2 regions of the Bacillus altaicus genome follow, and region 1 is predicted to be linked to the other one. Evidence: a T-box and tRNA genes for the amino acid it is inferred to sense, from the RefSeq annotation. Region 1 holds a T-box; the other holds one or more tRNA genes.
The links. A T-box is a leader RNA that pairs with one kind of tRNA and senses whether it is charged. The one in region 1 lies ahead of thrS (threonine--tRNA ligase), so its partner is inferred to be a tRNA-Thr.

Region 1 (7,511 bases):
AATTATAAAATTAAAAACTTAAACGTATTGATTGTGTATAGAATCAATAAAAATATTATAGATATACAATTAGTGAAATGCAATCATTTTTTATTTTGAAATAGTAAATATGTAAATGAGTTAAGAGTGAGATGTAATCCGTATAGGATTACATCTCACTTGAATTCCGAATTATTTGAAATAAAATCAATTTGGTGGTTTGATAGATTTAGAGGAACTAAAAATAGTTTTTGTTTATTGAGTATAAAAGCAGGGGTATTTTTGAAATACATAATATTATTATGTAAACAAAATAATGCAAGTGGGAAATGAACTGTATCATAAGGGGGATTAGAAATGCTATTAAAAACAATTTTTTGCAAGGTGGAAGAGGAGAAAAGGGAATTGTTTTCTGATGCGCAAGAAAAATGGCGTGATTTACAGTATTTAGACGGATTCTATGGACAATTTGGTGGGTGGCATGAAGAGGAAGCGTGTGTATATACTTTATGGGAAGATAGAAATGCATATCAATCATTCATGAATGATGCTCACGATACAATTTATTTAAATAGTAATCAAAAAGATACGTTTCTTTCATGTGAAATTGAACTATTTCAAACGTTGTATGATATAACAGAAACTCCTTTGAAAGGCGTAATTGCACAAGGATCATTTGTAAGAGTTGCAATTTGCGATGTGAAAGAAGGAAAAGAAAAGTATTTTTTACATACGCAAGAAACAATTTGGAATAAAGGAATGGAAAATGCAAAAGGAATGTTAGGTGGAGTTGTTGGGAAGTCTTTAAAGACTGAAAATCGTTACGTAGTACTAACGTATTGGCAAGATGAAATAGCACATGAACTCTATATGAAAGAAATTTTTCCAGAGTTATATCAGTTAGCAAATGTAAATGAGTATGTTGAAAATATAAATGGGAAGAGAGTTATTCGGAAGGAAGAATGGTCTGTTGCCGCTTCTAAATAAAGTTAGAACTTATTAAAGTAGCTAGTTTCGAAAAATTTGATACAGAACATTAGTTCTTGTATAATTACTTTGTACAAGAATAAGAGGGGAGATATTTAAATGAGTAAAGTTTTAAGATTTGAATTGCAAGTCCCAAACCCTGAAGAAGCTATTCAATTTTATACAAATAGTTTTGGATGGAAGTTTGAAAAAATGCCTGGGCCACATGACTATTGGTTCATAATTACAGGCGAGAGTGATAGACCTGGTATCGATGGTGGGTTAATGAAATCACCTGATGGTGCTACTAGGACGACTAATTCGATTGAAGTACCTTCAGTTGATGAGTACATAAAGAAAGTTATTGAAAATGGTGGACAAATAGTTGTACCTAAAACTGCTATTCCTAATATGGGTTACTTTGCTTATTGTATAGATAATCAAGGGCTTCTTTTTGGAGTATGTGAAGAAAATATTGAAGCGTAAAAAATTAGGGAGTTCGAGATTATTTTGTTTGTTGAACGATGTTTTCTATCAAAGATTATAATTATTGAACACTTTTGTATAAAAACTAGTATTATTTTAGCTGAAGAAGGATCCATTTTGATTATTTTCAAAAGGGTTCTTTTTTATTTTTCACATATTGTGAGTTATTTAGGCATTATTAATCCAACTTATATCGGTATATTATCTATGAAAAAAGTAAATAAATGATGTTATATTCAAGGGTTAATCTATTGACTGCTAAACAGTTTGAGGTGAAAAGGAAAAGAGGACCAATTATTTTCGTGTAAACATGTAATTAAGTGAAGACGTCATATACCCTTTCATGTTAATATATTTAAGTTATAATAGGAGGCTTACCCTTTTGTATTGTAGGGTAGAAGCAGTGTGAGCTTGAAATTTTTTATGAAAAGGATGTGCCTAACTTGCGTATCAATAAATTTATTAGTGAAGCTGGAAAAGCGTCTCGACGTGGAGCAGATAAGTTAATTAACGAGAGAAAAGTAATTATTAACGGTAAGGTTGCAAAAATTGGTGACCAAGTAAATCCAGGTGATGACGTACGAGTAAATGGAGAGCAACTTCGTATTGCTCGAGACCATGTGTATATCGCTTTAAATAAACCAGTAGGTATTACATGTACAAGTGAAAAAGCAGTAAAAGGTAATATTATCGATTTAGTGAATCATCCTTTACGAATTAGTCATATTGGACGTCTCGATAAAGACTCAGATGGTTTAATTTTATTAACGAATGATGGCGATATTGTTAATGAGATTTTACGTGCTGAAAATAAACATGAAAAAGAATATATTGTTTCAGTAGATAAACCGATTACACCTGAATTTTTAAAAGAAATGGAAGCGGGTGTTAAAATTTTAGGAACAAAAACACTTCCTTGTGAAGTAACACAGTTATCAAAATATGAGTTCCAAATTATTTTAACACAAGGATTGAATCGTCAAATTCGCCGTATGTGTGAAGCTTTGGGTTATCAAGTATACACGTTAAAACGTACGAGAATTATGAATATTGAGTTGAATAATTTACCAGTCGGACAGTGGAGAGATTTATCGAAAAAAGAGAAAAAACGCCTATTTTCAGACTTGAATTACGAACCACAAGATTGGTAAAAAAGAGAAGGGGAAACCAAAAAATGTTTTTGGTTTCTTTTTTTTGAATAAAAAATATATTTTTAACACTTGTAAAAATAAAATGAATAGGATATATTAAATAACAATAAATGGATTTGTTACAAAAGCAAAGAAAAGGACACGAGTTATTTTAAACGGTTATACAGAGAAGGAAGGAAAGCTGAGAACTTCCTAATGCAGTAAAATAACTTACCACCTTAGAGCTGCACTGGGGAAATCAAGTATCTAGTGCCGTGTAAGCGACGTTATCGCAAAAGAAGCCATTATGTTTTTTGTGATGGGAATCTGGGTGGAACCACGAATATAAGCATATTCGTCCCTATTTACTAGGGATGAATAGGCTTTTTTATATTTTATTTCATAATAAGCGAAGAAAAGGACACGAGTTATTTTAAACGGTTATACAGAGAAGGAAGAAAAGCTGAGAACTTCCTAACGCAGTAAAATAACTTACCACCTTAGAGCTGCACTGGGGAAATCAAGTATCTAGTGCCGTGTAAACGACGTTACCGTAAAAGAAGCCATTGCATTTAGTGATGGGAATCTGGGTGGAACCACGGGTAAAAGCACACTCGTCCCTATTTTAGGGATGAGTGTGCTTTTTATTATGAAATGGAGAGATGAAAAATGAAAGAACAGATGATCGAAATTAAATTTCCAGATGGTAGCGTTAAAGAATTTGTGAAAGGCATTACTTTAGAAGAAATTGCTGGGGCAATTAGTAGTAGCTTGAAAAAGAAAGCAGTCGCAGGAAAAGTTAATGATCAGTCTTTTGATTTACGACGAAATATTGAAGAGAATGCAGAAGTAGAAATTATTACTATTGATTCAAGTGAAGGTGTAGAAATTGCAAGACACTCTGCGGCACATATATTAGCGCAAGCTGTAAAAAGAATTTATGGTGATGTAAACCTTGGTGTAGGGCCAGTTATTGAAAATGGATTTTATTATGACATTGATCTTCAAAGTAGTGTAAACGTAGAAGATTTACCGAAAATAGAAAAAGAAATGAAAAATATTATAAATGAAAATGTAAAGATAGAGCGAGTTGAGGTTTCTCGAGAAGAAGCAAAAGAACTGTTTCAAGAAATGAATGATAGTTTGAAATTAGAGCTTTTAGAAGCAATTCCTAATGAGGAAAGTGTAACACTGTATAAACAAGGCGAATTTGTAGATTTATGTAGAGGACCACATTTGCCATCTACTGGTTATCTGAAAGCATTTCAATTAACTCATGTTTCTGGTGCATATTGGCGAGGCGATAGTAACAATCAAGTGCTTCAGCGTATATACGGTGTTGCATTTGCTTCACAAAAAGAATTAGAAAATTATTTGCATTTTGTTGAAGAGGCTGCGAAGAGAAATCATCGGAAATTAGGTAGTGAACTTGAATTGTTTATGTTTTCGGAAGAGGCTCCGGGAATGCCGTTTTACTTGCCGAAAGGACAGATTATTCGCAATGAATTAGAAGCATTTTTAAGAGAAATTCAAAATGAGTACAATTATCAAGAAGTGCGTACTCCATTTATGATGAATCAAGAATTATGGGAGAAGTCAGGGCACTGGGGGCATTATAAAGATAATATGTATTTCTCAGAAGTGGATCATAAAAGTTTTGCATTAAAACCGATGAACTGCCCAGGACACATGCTTATGTTTAAAAATAAATTGCATTCCTATCGCGAATTACCGATTCGCATGTGTGAGTTCGGTCAAGTGCATCGACATGAATTTAGTGGCGCTTTAAACGGATTATTAAGAGTTCGTACTTTCTGCCAAGATGATGCTCATTTATTTGTAACACCTGAACAAATTGAAGATGAAATCAAATCAGTGTTGGCGCAAATTGATTATGTGTATAAAACTTTTGGATTTGAGTACGAAGTCGAGCTTTCTACTCGTCCAGAAGATTCAATGGGTGACGATAAATTATGGGAGCAAGCAGAATCGGCATTAGAAAATGTATTACAATCATTAAATTATAAATATAGACTAAATGAAGGTGACGGAGCATTTTACGGACCGAAAATTGATTTCCATATTAAAGATGCTTTAAATAGAAGTCATCAGTGCGGAACAGTCCAACTTGATTTCCAAATGCCAGAGAAATTTGATTTAAATTATATAGATGAAAATAATGAAAAAAGAAGACCGGTTGTAATCCACCGAGCAGTTTTAGGATCTTTAGACCGCTTTTTAGCAATATTAATTGAGCACTTTGGCGGCGCGTTCCCAGTGTGGGTGGCACCAGTTCAAGTGAAAGTAATTCCAGTTTCAAATGCAGTACATGAACAATATGCAAAAGAAATTGAAGATAAACTAAAACAAGCGGGTATTCGTGTTGAACGGGATATTCGAAGTGAAAAATTAGGATATAAAATAAGAGAAGCGCAAATGCAGAAAGTTCCTTATATTCTAGTTATTGGAGATAAGGAAATGGAAAGAGAAGCTGTAAATGTACGGAAATATGGTGAAGAGAAGTCAGAAATTGTTGAACTAGATGCGTTTGTGGAAAGTATGAAAGAGGAAATAGGAAATAGAGATTGATAATAAAACACTCCATTAATATGTAATACTGAAGTTAAAGTAATTAAAGATATATTAAATAACAATAATAAACGCAGAGAAGGGATAGCTTAATTGCTATCCCTTCATCTTAATTTCACTATTTAATCCCATTGGTTGAAGAAAGTTGTTGTCTGTATTTATTGAGTGTATTCGTCGCTTTTGTACTCCAAAATATCACCTGGTTGACAATCTAAAGTCTTACATATCGCTTCTAATGTTGAAAAACGAACCGCTTTTGCTTTCCCATTTTTCAGAATGGAAAGATTCGCCATCGTAATCCCAACCCTCTCCGAAAGCTCCGTTACGCTCATTTTTCGTTTTGCTAACATCACATCAATATTAATAATAATTGCCATATCCTCCACCTCAGACCGTTAAATCATTTTCTGATTTTATATTAATAGCTTCTTGTAAAAGCCTTTGGAGAACAGCAGCAAAAACGGCGATCACCATAGAGGCGAAAATGATGGTCAATCCGATTGGTATGAAACTTGGAGGATCAATTTTTTTCGCCATGAGATAGTAGAGTGGCATACCTAGCAAGTACAAGGTACTGATCGTGATGGCACAGTATTTTATATTCTTTAAAGCCTTTACCGATAATTCCGAGAACGCTTGGTTCTTATCAATATAGCTTAAAAGTTTAAAAGCTTGATACAGAGCAAAGTAAAAAGGTATCGCTGCCGCGTACATATCGATTAAAACGAGAGATTTCATATAAGCAATATCTGGATACAATTCTCCAGCGAAATTCCCAATCTTAGGCACCAAAAATATGCACAATGCAAGAACTGGGACTCCTATAAAAATAATAGCTAGTTTTAAAAAGAGTGTCGTAACTTGTTTCATAAAAAGCACCTCACTTATGTAATAACAACATGATTTTATCACGTGATTTATCGTTTCGCAATAAAATTGTATTGTTTTTTATTGTGTTATTATTGTTATTGGAATATCTTTTTAATTTTGATAACAATAAAAAGCATTTCTCATTCCAAAGAAATGCTCTTATGAAGTGGTTTGTTTTCTTTTTTACCTTACAAAAATGTAAGGTAAATGTAAGGGAAATCGAATGAAAGGATTTTAGAAAAATGAGAATATTAAGCAGAGAAATCGTTTGTATTCCTTATGTATCTCAATCTGCATTTGGAAAATTTAAAAATTCTTAAGAATTTTTATGAGGAAAATATAAGAAATATATGGGAAATTCATACTATACAAAAGGGATGGAGTGAAAGAGATGTCAACAAATGTAGTTACTGTAGAAAGTGTAGAAAAAACGTATGGGAAAAGAAATGAGAATCAGTCAAAAGCATTAAGGGGTGTTTCATTAAGTATTAAAGAAGGAGAGTTTGTAGGGATTATGGGTCCTTCTGGATCTGGAAAAACGACATTACTTAATGTGATTAGTACACTTGATCAAGCGACAGGTGGCAGTGTAACAATAGCTGGCACAAATATTACTTCTATGAAAGGGAATGCATTATCAGATTTTCGTTCTCAAAAATTAGGATTTATTTTTCAAGATTTTAATCTACTAGAAAATTTATCAATTTATGAAAATATCGCTTTACCACTTTCCTTGCAAGGCGTACCGTCAAGTGAGATTACTGGAAAAGTTAATGAAGTAGCAAAGAAATTAGGGATTACTGAAATTTTAACTAAATATCCGACTGCTGTTTCTGGTGGACAAAAACAAAGAACAGCGGCAGCACGAGCTTTAGTACATAATCCGGCAATCGTATTAGCAGATGAACCGACAGGAGCACTTGATAGTAAAAATGCAAAAAGTTTATTAGAAGCGATGCAAGATTTACATGAAAATCACAATGTCAGTATTTTGATGGTAACACACGATGCATTTAGTGCGAGCTATTGTGAACGTATTTTATTTATTCAGGATGGACTTCTTTATAAAGAGTTAAAAAGTCAAGGAACACGAGAAAATTTCTATCAAGATATTTTAGGTGTGCTTGCCCAAATGGGCTCAGCAGCTGAGTCGAAGTAAGGGGGCGAGACTATGTTATTCAAATTATCACGTCATAGTATGAAAAAAATGTTAAAGGATTATATGGTTTTACTTATTGGTCTAGTCATTAGTATTAGTATTTTTTACATGTTCCAAACGATGGCGATGAATAGTGAATTTACAAAAGATAATAGTCTCATTAGTAGTATTAGGCTCGTCTTCTGGGTTGGTGCAATATTGCTTTCTTTCATTACAGTTTTTTACATCATATATGCCAATTCTTTTTTACTTACATTAAGAAGAAAAGAACTCGGTATGTACATGATGCTTGGAGCGAAAAAGAAAAAAGTAGCGCAATTATTATTTATTGA
Region 2 (7,511 bases), 1.7 Mb from region 1:
ATATTTTTTTAATTTTAGTTTGGTTAAGTTAGAAAGGGCGCACGGTGGATGCCTTGACACTAGGAGTCGATGAAGGACGGGACTAACGCCGATATGCTTCGGGGAGCTGTAAGTAAGCTTTTATCCGAAGATTTCCGAATGGGGAAACCCACTATACGTAATGGTATGGTATCCTTACCTGAATACATAGGGTATGGAAGACAGACCCAGGGAACTGAAACATCTAAGTACCTGGAGGAAGAGAAAGCAAATGCGATTTCCTGAGTAGCGGCGAGCGAAACGGAATCTAGCCCAAACCAAGAGGCTTGCCTCTTGGGGTTGTAGGACATTCTATACGGAGTTACAAAGGAACGAGGTAGACGAAGCGACCTGGAAAGGTCCGTCACAGAGGGTAATAACCCCGTAGTCGAAACTTCGTTCTCTCTTGAATGTATCCTGAGTACGGCGGAACACGTGAAATTCCGTCGGAATCTGGGAGGACCATCTCCCAAGGCTAAATACTCCCTAGTGATCGATAGTGAACCAGTACCGTGAGGGAAAGGTGAAAAGCACCCCGGAAGGGGAGTGAGAGATACCTGAAACCGTGTGCCTACAAATAGTCAGAGCCCGTTAATGGGTGATGGCGTGCCTTTTGTAGAATGAACCGGCGAGTTACGATCCCGTGCAAGGTTAAGCTGAAGAGGCGGAGCCGCAGCGAAAGCGAGTCTGAATAGGGCGTTTAGTACGTGGTCGTAGACCCGAAACCAGGTGATCTACCCATGTCCAGGGTGAAGTTCAGGTAACACTGAATGGAGGCCCGAACCCACGCACGTTGAAAAGTGCGGGGATGAGGTGTGGGTAGCGGAGAAATTCCAATCGAACCTGGAGATAGCTGGTTCTCCCCGAAATAGCTTTAGGGCTAGCCTTAAGTGTAAGAGTCTTGGAGGTAGAGCACTGATTGAACTAGGGGTCCTCATCGGATTACCGAATTCAGTCAAACTCCGAATGCCAATGACTTATCCTTAGGAGTCAGACTGCGAGTGATAAGATCCGTAGTCAAGAGGGAAACAGCCCAGATCGCCAGCTAAGGTCCCAAAGTGTGTATTAAGTGGAAAAGGATGTGGAGTTGCTTAGACAACTAGGATGTTGGCTCAGAAGCAGCCACCATTTAAAGAGTGCGTAATAGCTCACTAGTCGAGTGACTCTGCGCCGAAAATGTACCGGGGCTAAATACACCACCGAAGCTGCGAATTGATACCAATGGTATCAGTGGTAGGGGAGCGTTCTAAGTGCAGTGAAGTCAGACCGGAAGGACTGGTGGAGCGCTTAGAAGTGAGAATGCCGGTATGAGTAGCGAAAGACGGGTGAGAATCCCGTCCACCGAATGCCTAAGGTTTCCTGAGGAAGGCTCGTCCGCTCAGGGTTAGTCAGGACCTAAGCCGAGGCCGACAGGCGTAGGCGATGGACAACAGGTTGATATTCCTGTACCACCTCTTTATCGTTTGAGCAATGGAGGGACGCAGAAGGATAGAAGAAGCGTGCGATTGGTTGTGCACGTCCAAGCAGTTAGGCTGATAAGTAGGCAAATCCGCTTATCGTGAAGGCTGAGCTGTGATGGGGAAGCTCCTTATGGAGCGAAGTCTTTGATTCCCCGCTGCCAAGAAAAGCTTCTAGCGAGATAAAAGGTGCCTGTACCGCAAACCGACACAGGTAGGCGAGGAGAGAATCCTAAGGTGTGCGAGAGAACTCTGGTTAAGGAACTCGGCAAAATGACCCCGTAACTTCGGAGAAGGGGTGCTTTCTTAACGGAAAGCCGCAGTGAATAGGCCCAAGCGACTGTTTAGCAAAAACACAGGTCTCTGCGAAGCCGTAAGGCGAAGTATAGGGGCTGACACCTGCCCGGTGCTGGAAGGTTAAGGAGAGGGGTTAGCGTAAGCGAAGCTCTGAACTGAAGCCCCAGTAAACGGCGGCCGTAACTATAACGGTCCTAAGGTAGCGAAATTCCTTGTCGGGTAAGTTCCGACCCGCACGAAAGGTGTAACGATTTGGGCACTGTCTCAACCAGAGACTCGGTGAAATTATAGTACCTGTGAAGATGCAGGTTACCCGCGACAGGACGGAAAGACCCCGTGGAGCTTTACTGTAGCCTGATATTGAATTTTGGTACAGTTTGTACAGGATAGGCGGGAGCCATTGAAACCGGAGCGCTAGCTTCGGTGGAGGCGCTGGTGGGATACCGCCCTGACTGTATTGAAATTCTAACCTACGGGTCTTATCGACCCGGGAGACAGTGTCAGGTGGGCAGTTTGACTGGGGCGGTCGCCTCCTAAAGTGTAACGGAGGCGCCCAAAGGTTCCCTCAGAATGGTTGGAAATCATTCGTAGAGTGCAAAGGCATAAGGGAGCTTGACTGCGAGACCTACAAGTCGAGCAGGGACGAAAGTCGGGCTTAGTCGATCCGGTGGTTCCGCATGGAAGGGCCATCGCTCAACGGATAAAAGCTACCCCGGGGATAACAGGCTTATCTCCCCCAAGAGTCCACATCGACGGGGAGGTTTGGCACCTCGATGTCGGCTCATCGCATCCTGGGGCTGTAGTCGGTCCCAAGGGTTGGGCTGTTCGCCCATTAAAGCGGTACGCGAGCTGGGTTCAGAACGTCGTGAGACAGTTCGGTCCCTATCCGTCGTGGGCGCAGGAAATTTGAGAGGAGCTGTCCTTAGTACGAGAGGACCGGGATGGACGCACCGCTGGTGTACCAGTTGTTCTGCCAAGGGCATAGCTGGGTAGCTATGTGCGGAAGGGATAAGTGCTGAAAGCATCTAAGCATGAAGCCCCCCTCAAGATGAGATTTCCCATAGCGTAAGCTAGTAAGATCCCTGAAAGATGATCAGGTTGATAGGTTCGAGGTGGAAGCATGGTGACATGTGGAGCTGACGAATACTAATAGATCGAGGACTTAACCATATAATATGAAGCTAATGTTATCTAGTTTTGAGAGAATATAAAAAACTTATTGACTTTCTAAGTGAATCAAGTATAATAATGTTTGTCTCAAGCGAATATAGTCTGGTAATGATGGCAGAGAGGTCACACCCGTTCCCATACCGAACACGGAAGTTAAGCTCTCTAGCGCCGATGGTAGTTGGGACCTTGTCCCTGTGAGAGTAGGACGTTGCCAGGCAATATTATTCCGCAGTAGCTCAGCGGTAGAGCTATCGGCTGTTAACCGATCGGTCGTAGGTTCGATTCCTACCTGCGGAGCCATTGGAGAGCTGTCCGAGTTGGCCGAAGGAGCACGATTGGAAATCGTGTATACGTCACAAGCGTATCAAGGGTTCGAATCCCTTGCTCTCCGCCATAAGCATTTTATAATATTTGGCCCGTTGGTCAAGTGGTTAAGACACCGCCCTTTCACGGCGGTAACACGGGTTCGAATCCCGTACGGGTCACCACTTTTGGAGGATTAGCTCAGCTGGGAGAGCACCTGCCTTACAAGCAGGGGGTCGGCGGTTCGATCCCGTCATCCTCCACCATATAAATTATATGAATAATATTGTCGCGGGGTGGAGCAGTACGGTAGCTCGTCGGGCTCATAACCCGAAGGTCGCAGGTTCAAATCCTGTCCCCGCAACCAAACATTTTCGTAATGTGGTTGCTAACACTTATCATATAATTATATAAATAATATTATCGCGGGGTGGAGCAGTACGGTAGCTCGTCGGGCTCATAATCCGAAGGTCGCAGGTTCAAATCCTGTCCCCGCAACCAAATGGTCCCGTGGTGTAGTGGTTAACATGCCTGCCTGTCACGCAGGAGATCGCCGGTTCGACCCCGGTCGGGACCGCCATTTTAATAAGGCTCGGTAGCTCAGTCGGTAGAGCAGAGGACTGAAAATCCTCGTGTCGGCGGTTCGATTCCGTCCCGAGCCACCATTTTAATAAAATATGCCGGCTTAGCTCAATTGGTAGAGCAACTGACTTGTAATCAGTAGGTTGGGGGTTCAAGTCCTCTAGCCGGCACCATGTAAGTTTCGGAGGGGTAGCGAAGTGGCTAAACGCGGCGGACTGTAAATCCGCTCCTTTGGGTTCGGCAGTTCGAATCTGCCCCCCTCCACCAGTTATATAGGGGCATAGTTTAAAGGTAGAACTGAGGTCTCCAAAACCTCCAGTGTGGGTTCAATTCCTACTGCCCCTGCCAAATATATAAACACAACATGGCGGTTGTGGCGAAGTGGTTAACGCACCGGATTGTGGCTCCGGCATTCGTGGGTTCAATTCCCATCAGTCGCCCCATTTTTATTTTTTAAAATTACAAATAAATTAATGGATACTTACATATAATTAAGTAAAACTTCGGTGGGCTATAGCCAAGCGGTAAGGCAACGGACTTTGACTCCGTCATGCGCTGGTTCGAATCCAGCTAGCCCAGCCATTTTTGCGGAAGTAGTTCAGTGGTAGAATACAACCTTGCCAAGGTTGGGGTCGCGGGTTCGAATCCCGTCTTCCGCTCCATTTTAACTTCATATGGCGGCATAGCCAAGTGGTAAGGCAGAGGTCTGCAAAACCTTTACCACCGGTTCAAATCCGGTTGCCGCCTTTATTTTATGCCGATGTGGCGGAATTGGCAGACGCGCACGACTCAAAATCGTGTTCCTTCGGGAGTGTCGGTTCGACCCCGACCATCGGTATCGGTGAATTAAAAAAGACCCTAACAGAAATGTTAGGGTTTTTTTTGTTAAATTATGCTATGTGATTCTAAAATTCGTAATAAACTTAGGAATTCATGTATAATATAACTTGTCGAAAGAACAAAATGATAATGATTTATATTATGTCTGTAATATGAATCAAAAATGAACTTTTTATATTTCTTTTAAAAATGTGTTGAATACACATTATATTTCATATTAATATTTTTATGTAGATTTAAAATGGGAAAGAGAGTGGAAAGTATGGGCCGTAAATGGAACAATATTAAAGAAAAAAAAGCATCAAAAGATGCAAATACAAGCCGTATATATGCGAAATTTGGACGTGAAATTTATGTGGCAGCAAAACAAGGCGAGCCAGATCCAGAATCAAACCAAACGTTAAGAGTTGTATTAGAACGTGCGAAAACATACAACGTGCCAAGAACAATTATTGACCGTGCGATTGAAAAGGCAAAAGGCGGTTCAGAAGAAAACTATGACGAGCTTCGTTATGAAGGCTTTGGACCAAACGGATCTATGGTAATTGTAGATACACTGACAAATAACGTAAACCGTACTGCAGCAGATGTACGGGCTGCATTTAGCAAAAACAGTGGTAACATGGGTGTAAATGGTTCTGTGGCTTACATGTTTGATGCGACAGCTGTTATCGGTCTTGAAGGTAAAACGTCAGATGAAGTTCTTGAAATCTTAATGGAAGCAGATGTAGATGCACGTGACATTCTAGAAGAAGAAGATTCTGTTATCGTTTATGCTGAACCTGATCAGTTCCATTCAGTACAATCTGCACTTAAAGGTGCTGGTGTTGAAGAATTTACAGTTGCAGAATTAACAATGCTTGCACAAAGTGATGTAGAACTTCCTGAAGATGCTCAAGTACAATTTGAAAAAATGGTTGATGCATTAGAAGATTTAGAAGATGTACAGCAAGTTTACCACAACGTAGACTTAGGGGAATAATAAGGTGAAACTTTAATCAGTGGGGGGTGTTCATCCGCCACTGATTATTACCCCTAACCAATCGGGCGTTTACTGCCCACAAATAGCGGGATATAAGACAGAAGACCCTTTCGTTTAACGAACTGGGTCTTTTTTTATTGAAATAGTTAAGGTGATAAAGTTTTAAAGGGGTTTTGTTGTAGTTATGGAATATGGTTATAGATAGTATTTTAAATAATCGTATTTCTAGGAGGTATTTCTGTGGAGCATAAAACACCAAAGCATATTGTTGCCGTAGCAGGTTACTTAACAAATGAAAAGAATGAGGTGCTTTTAACGAAAGTGCACTGGCGAGCTGATACGTGGGAAATGCCTGGAGGACAGGTAGAAGAAGGGGAAGCGCTCGATCAAGCTGTTTGCAGAGAAATAATGGAGGAAACAGGATTAACTGTGAAGCCTATCGGAGTTACAGGGATTTATTATAATGCTTCTGTGCATATTGTAGCTGTTGTTTTTAAAGTAGCATATGTTAGTGGTGAAATAAAAATTCAACCTGAAGAAATACAAGAGGCTAAATTTGTTGCTTTAAACGAAGAGAACATCGATGAGTATATAACGCGTCCTCATATGAAATCCAGGACACTTGATGCGATGAAAGCAACGCATTTCATTCCATACGAAACATGGGAAGTTCAGCCATATAACCTTATAGGAAGGTTGTAAAGTTTAGGTTAGTTATTTGAGGACAGCTCAAATTGCTAACCTTTTCTTTATGTATAATGTTTCAAAAAAAGGTCACAATAATAAAGTGTAGGCTAATAATTAGTGGAGGAAGCAGGGCTACTACCTAATTTCCTAGCTTTAGCCAAGTTTTGAGGGAGAAGTCTTACTGCATACAAATAGCGAGATAATCTGAAAGCTAGTATTGATTTGTGGAACGTTTGTTCTGTATAATGGTGATATATCATATATAATTAGATTGCTAGATGTTTAAAAGTATAAATGTATAAACTGATATAATAAAAGAATAAAGTGAAATGAAGGAGAGTCCTACTTCCTATAAATAGTATGATAAACAAATGTATATTCAATATTTCATATGAATAGTAGATAAAAAAGGACTGTGATACAATACATTTTTACACCTTACAATGTTGTAAGGTAGGTGTAAGAGAAATCGATGGGATATTCTTTTACAAGAAGGTATTCTTAAATTAAGAGTTATATATGCTGTGTGGAAAAGAGGTGTTCGAGATGAAAGAACGAGTATTATCTAGAGTGAATTATCATCAAAAAGTTGCATTAAATCCATTAACTAAATTTCTTTATAAAGCCATTATATTATTATTATTATTAAGTTTTGCATTATTATTCGTTGGAAATGTAATGATTGAGCGAAGTGATATTAGTAAATTACATGTACCCGCTAAGTTAGAGGTGCCAGAATCATTAACACACGCATTTATTGCGACGGAAGATAAAAGGTTTTATCATCATAACGGTTTAGACTATATAGCAATTATTCGAGCTTCTATTGAAAATATAAAAGCTGGTGGTGTTGTGCAAGGAGGAAGCACGATTACACAGCAGCTATCTAAAAATGCTTTTTTATCTAATGAACGTACATTTTCTCGTAAGTGGAAAGAAATTTTTTATACGAAAAAAATTGAACGTACATTCACAAAGGATGAGATTTTAAAATTATATGTGAGTAATATTTACTACGGAGAAGGAGCATGGGGAATTGAAAAAGCAGCAAACCTTTACTTCGGTAAAAAGGTGGATCAATTAACGTTGGCAGAGAGTGCAATGATGGCTGCTGTAGTAAAAGCACCAGCATATTACTCACCTGCACAAAATTATGATAAAGCAGTTGAAAGACG

Region 2: it encodes a tRNA-Thr, which carries the amino acid that the T-box ahead of thrS (threonine--tRNA ligase) is inferred to sense. The anticodon was not compared.

The regions. Positions count from the first base shown of each region.
Region 1 is NZ_CM143394.1:3,198,583-3,206,093, reverse strand. Features, by position in the region: gene ACE38F_RS16695 (YdbC family protein) at 337-966, shown strand; gene ACE38F_RS16690 (VOC family protein) at 1,066-1,431, shown strand; gene rluF (23S rRNA pseudouridine(2604) synthase RluF) at 1,875-2,582, shown strand; T-box leader at 2,704-2,927, shown strand; T-box leader at 2,965-3,186, shown strand; gene thrS (threonine--tRNA ligase) at 3,231-5,150, shown strand; gene ACE38F_RS16675 (helix-turn-helix domain-containing protein) at 5,309-5,527, opposite strand; gene ACE38F_RS16670 (DUF2975 domain-containing protein) at 5,538-6,020, opposite strand; gene ACE38F_RS16665 (ABC transporter ATP-binding protein) at 6,412-7,179, shown strand; gene ACE38F_RS16660 (ABC transporter permease) at 7,192-7,511, shown strand, end outside.
Region 2 is NZ_CM143394.1:4,878,307-4,885,817, reverse strand. Features, by position in the region: rRNA gene ACE38F_RS25250 (23S ribosomal RNA) at 22-2,942, shown strand; rRNA gene rrf (5S ribosomal RNA) at 3,044-3,159, shown strand; tRNA gene ACE38F_RS25240 (tRNA-Asn) at 3,168-3,242, shown strand; tRNA gene ACE38F_RS25235 (tRNA-Ser) at 3,245-3,336, shown strand; tRNA gene ACE38F_RS25230 (tRNA-Glu) at 3,356-3,430, shown strand; tRNA gene ACE38F_RS25225 (tRNA-Val) at 3,436-3,511, shown strand; tRNA gene ACE38F_RS25220 (tRNA-Met) at 3,536-3,612, shown strand; tRNA gene ACE38F_RS25215 (tRNA-Met) at 3,670-3,746, shown strand; tRNA gene ACE38F_RS25210 (tRNA-Asp) at 3,750-3,825, shown strand; tRNA gene ACE38F_RS25205 (tRNA-Phe) at 3,835-3,910, shown strand; tRNA gene ACE38F_RS25200 (tRNA-Thr) at 3,925-4,000, shown strand; tRNA gene ACE38F_RS25195 (tRNA-Tyr) at 4,011-4,094, shown strand; tRNA gene ACE38F_RS25190 (tRNA-Trp) at 4,102-4,175, shown strand; tRNA gene ACE38F_RS25185 (tRNA-His) at 4,195-4,270, shown strand; tRNA gene ACE38F_RS25180 (tRNA-Gln) at 4,335-4,409, shown strand; tRNA gene ACE38F_RS25175 (tRNA-Gly) at 4,415-4,489, shown strand; tRNA gene ACE38F_RS25170 (tRNA-Cys) at 4,504-4,574, shown strand; tRNA gene ACE38F_RS25165 (tRNA-Leu) at 4,584-4,665, shown strand; gene ACE38F_RS25160 (YebC/PmpR family DNA-binding transcriptional regulator) at 4,930-5,649, shown strand; gene ACE38F_RS25155 (NUDIX hydrolase) at 5,890-6,351, shown strand; gene ACE38F_RS25150 (transglycosylase domain-containing protein) at 6,883-7,511, shown strand, end outside.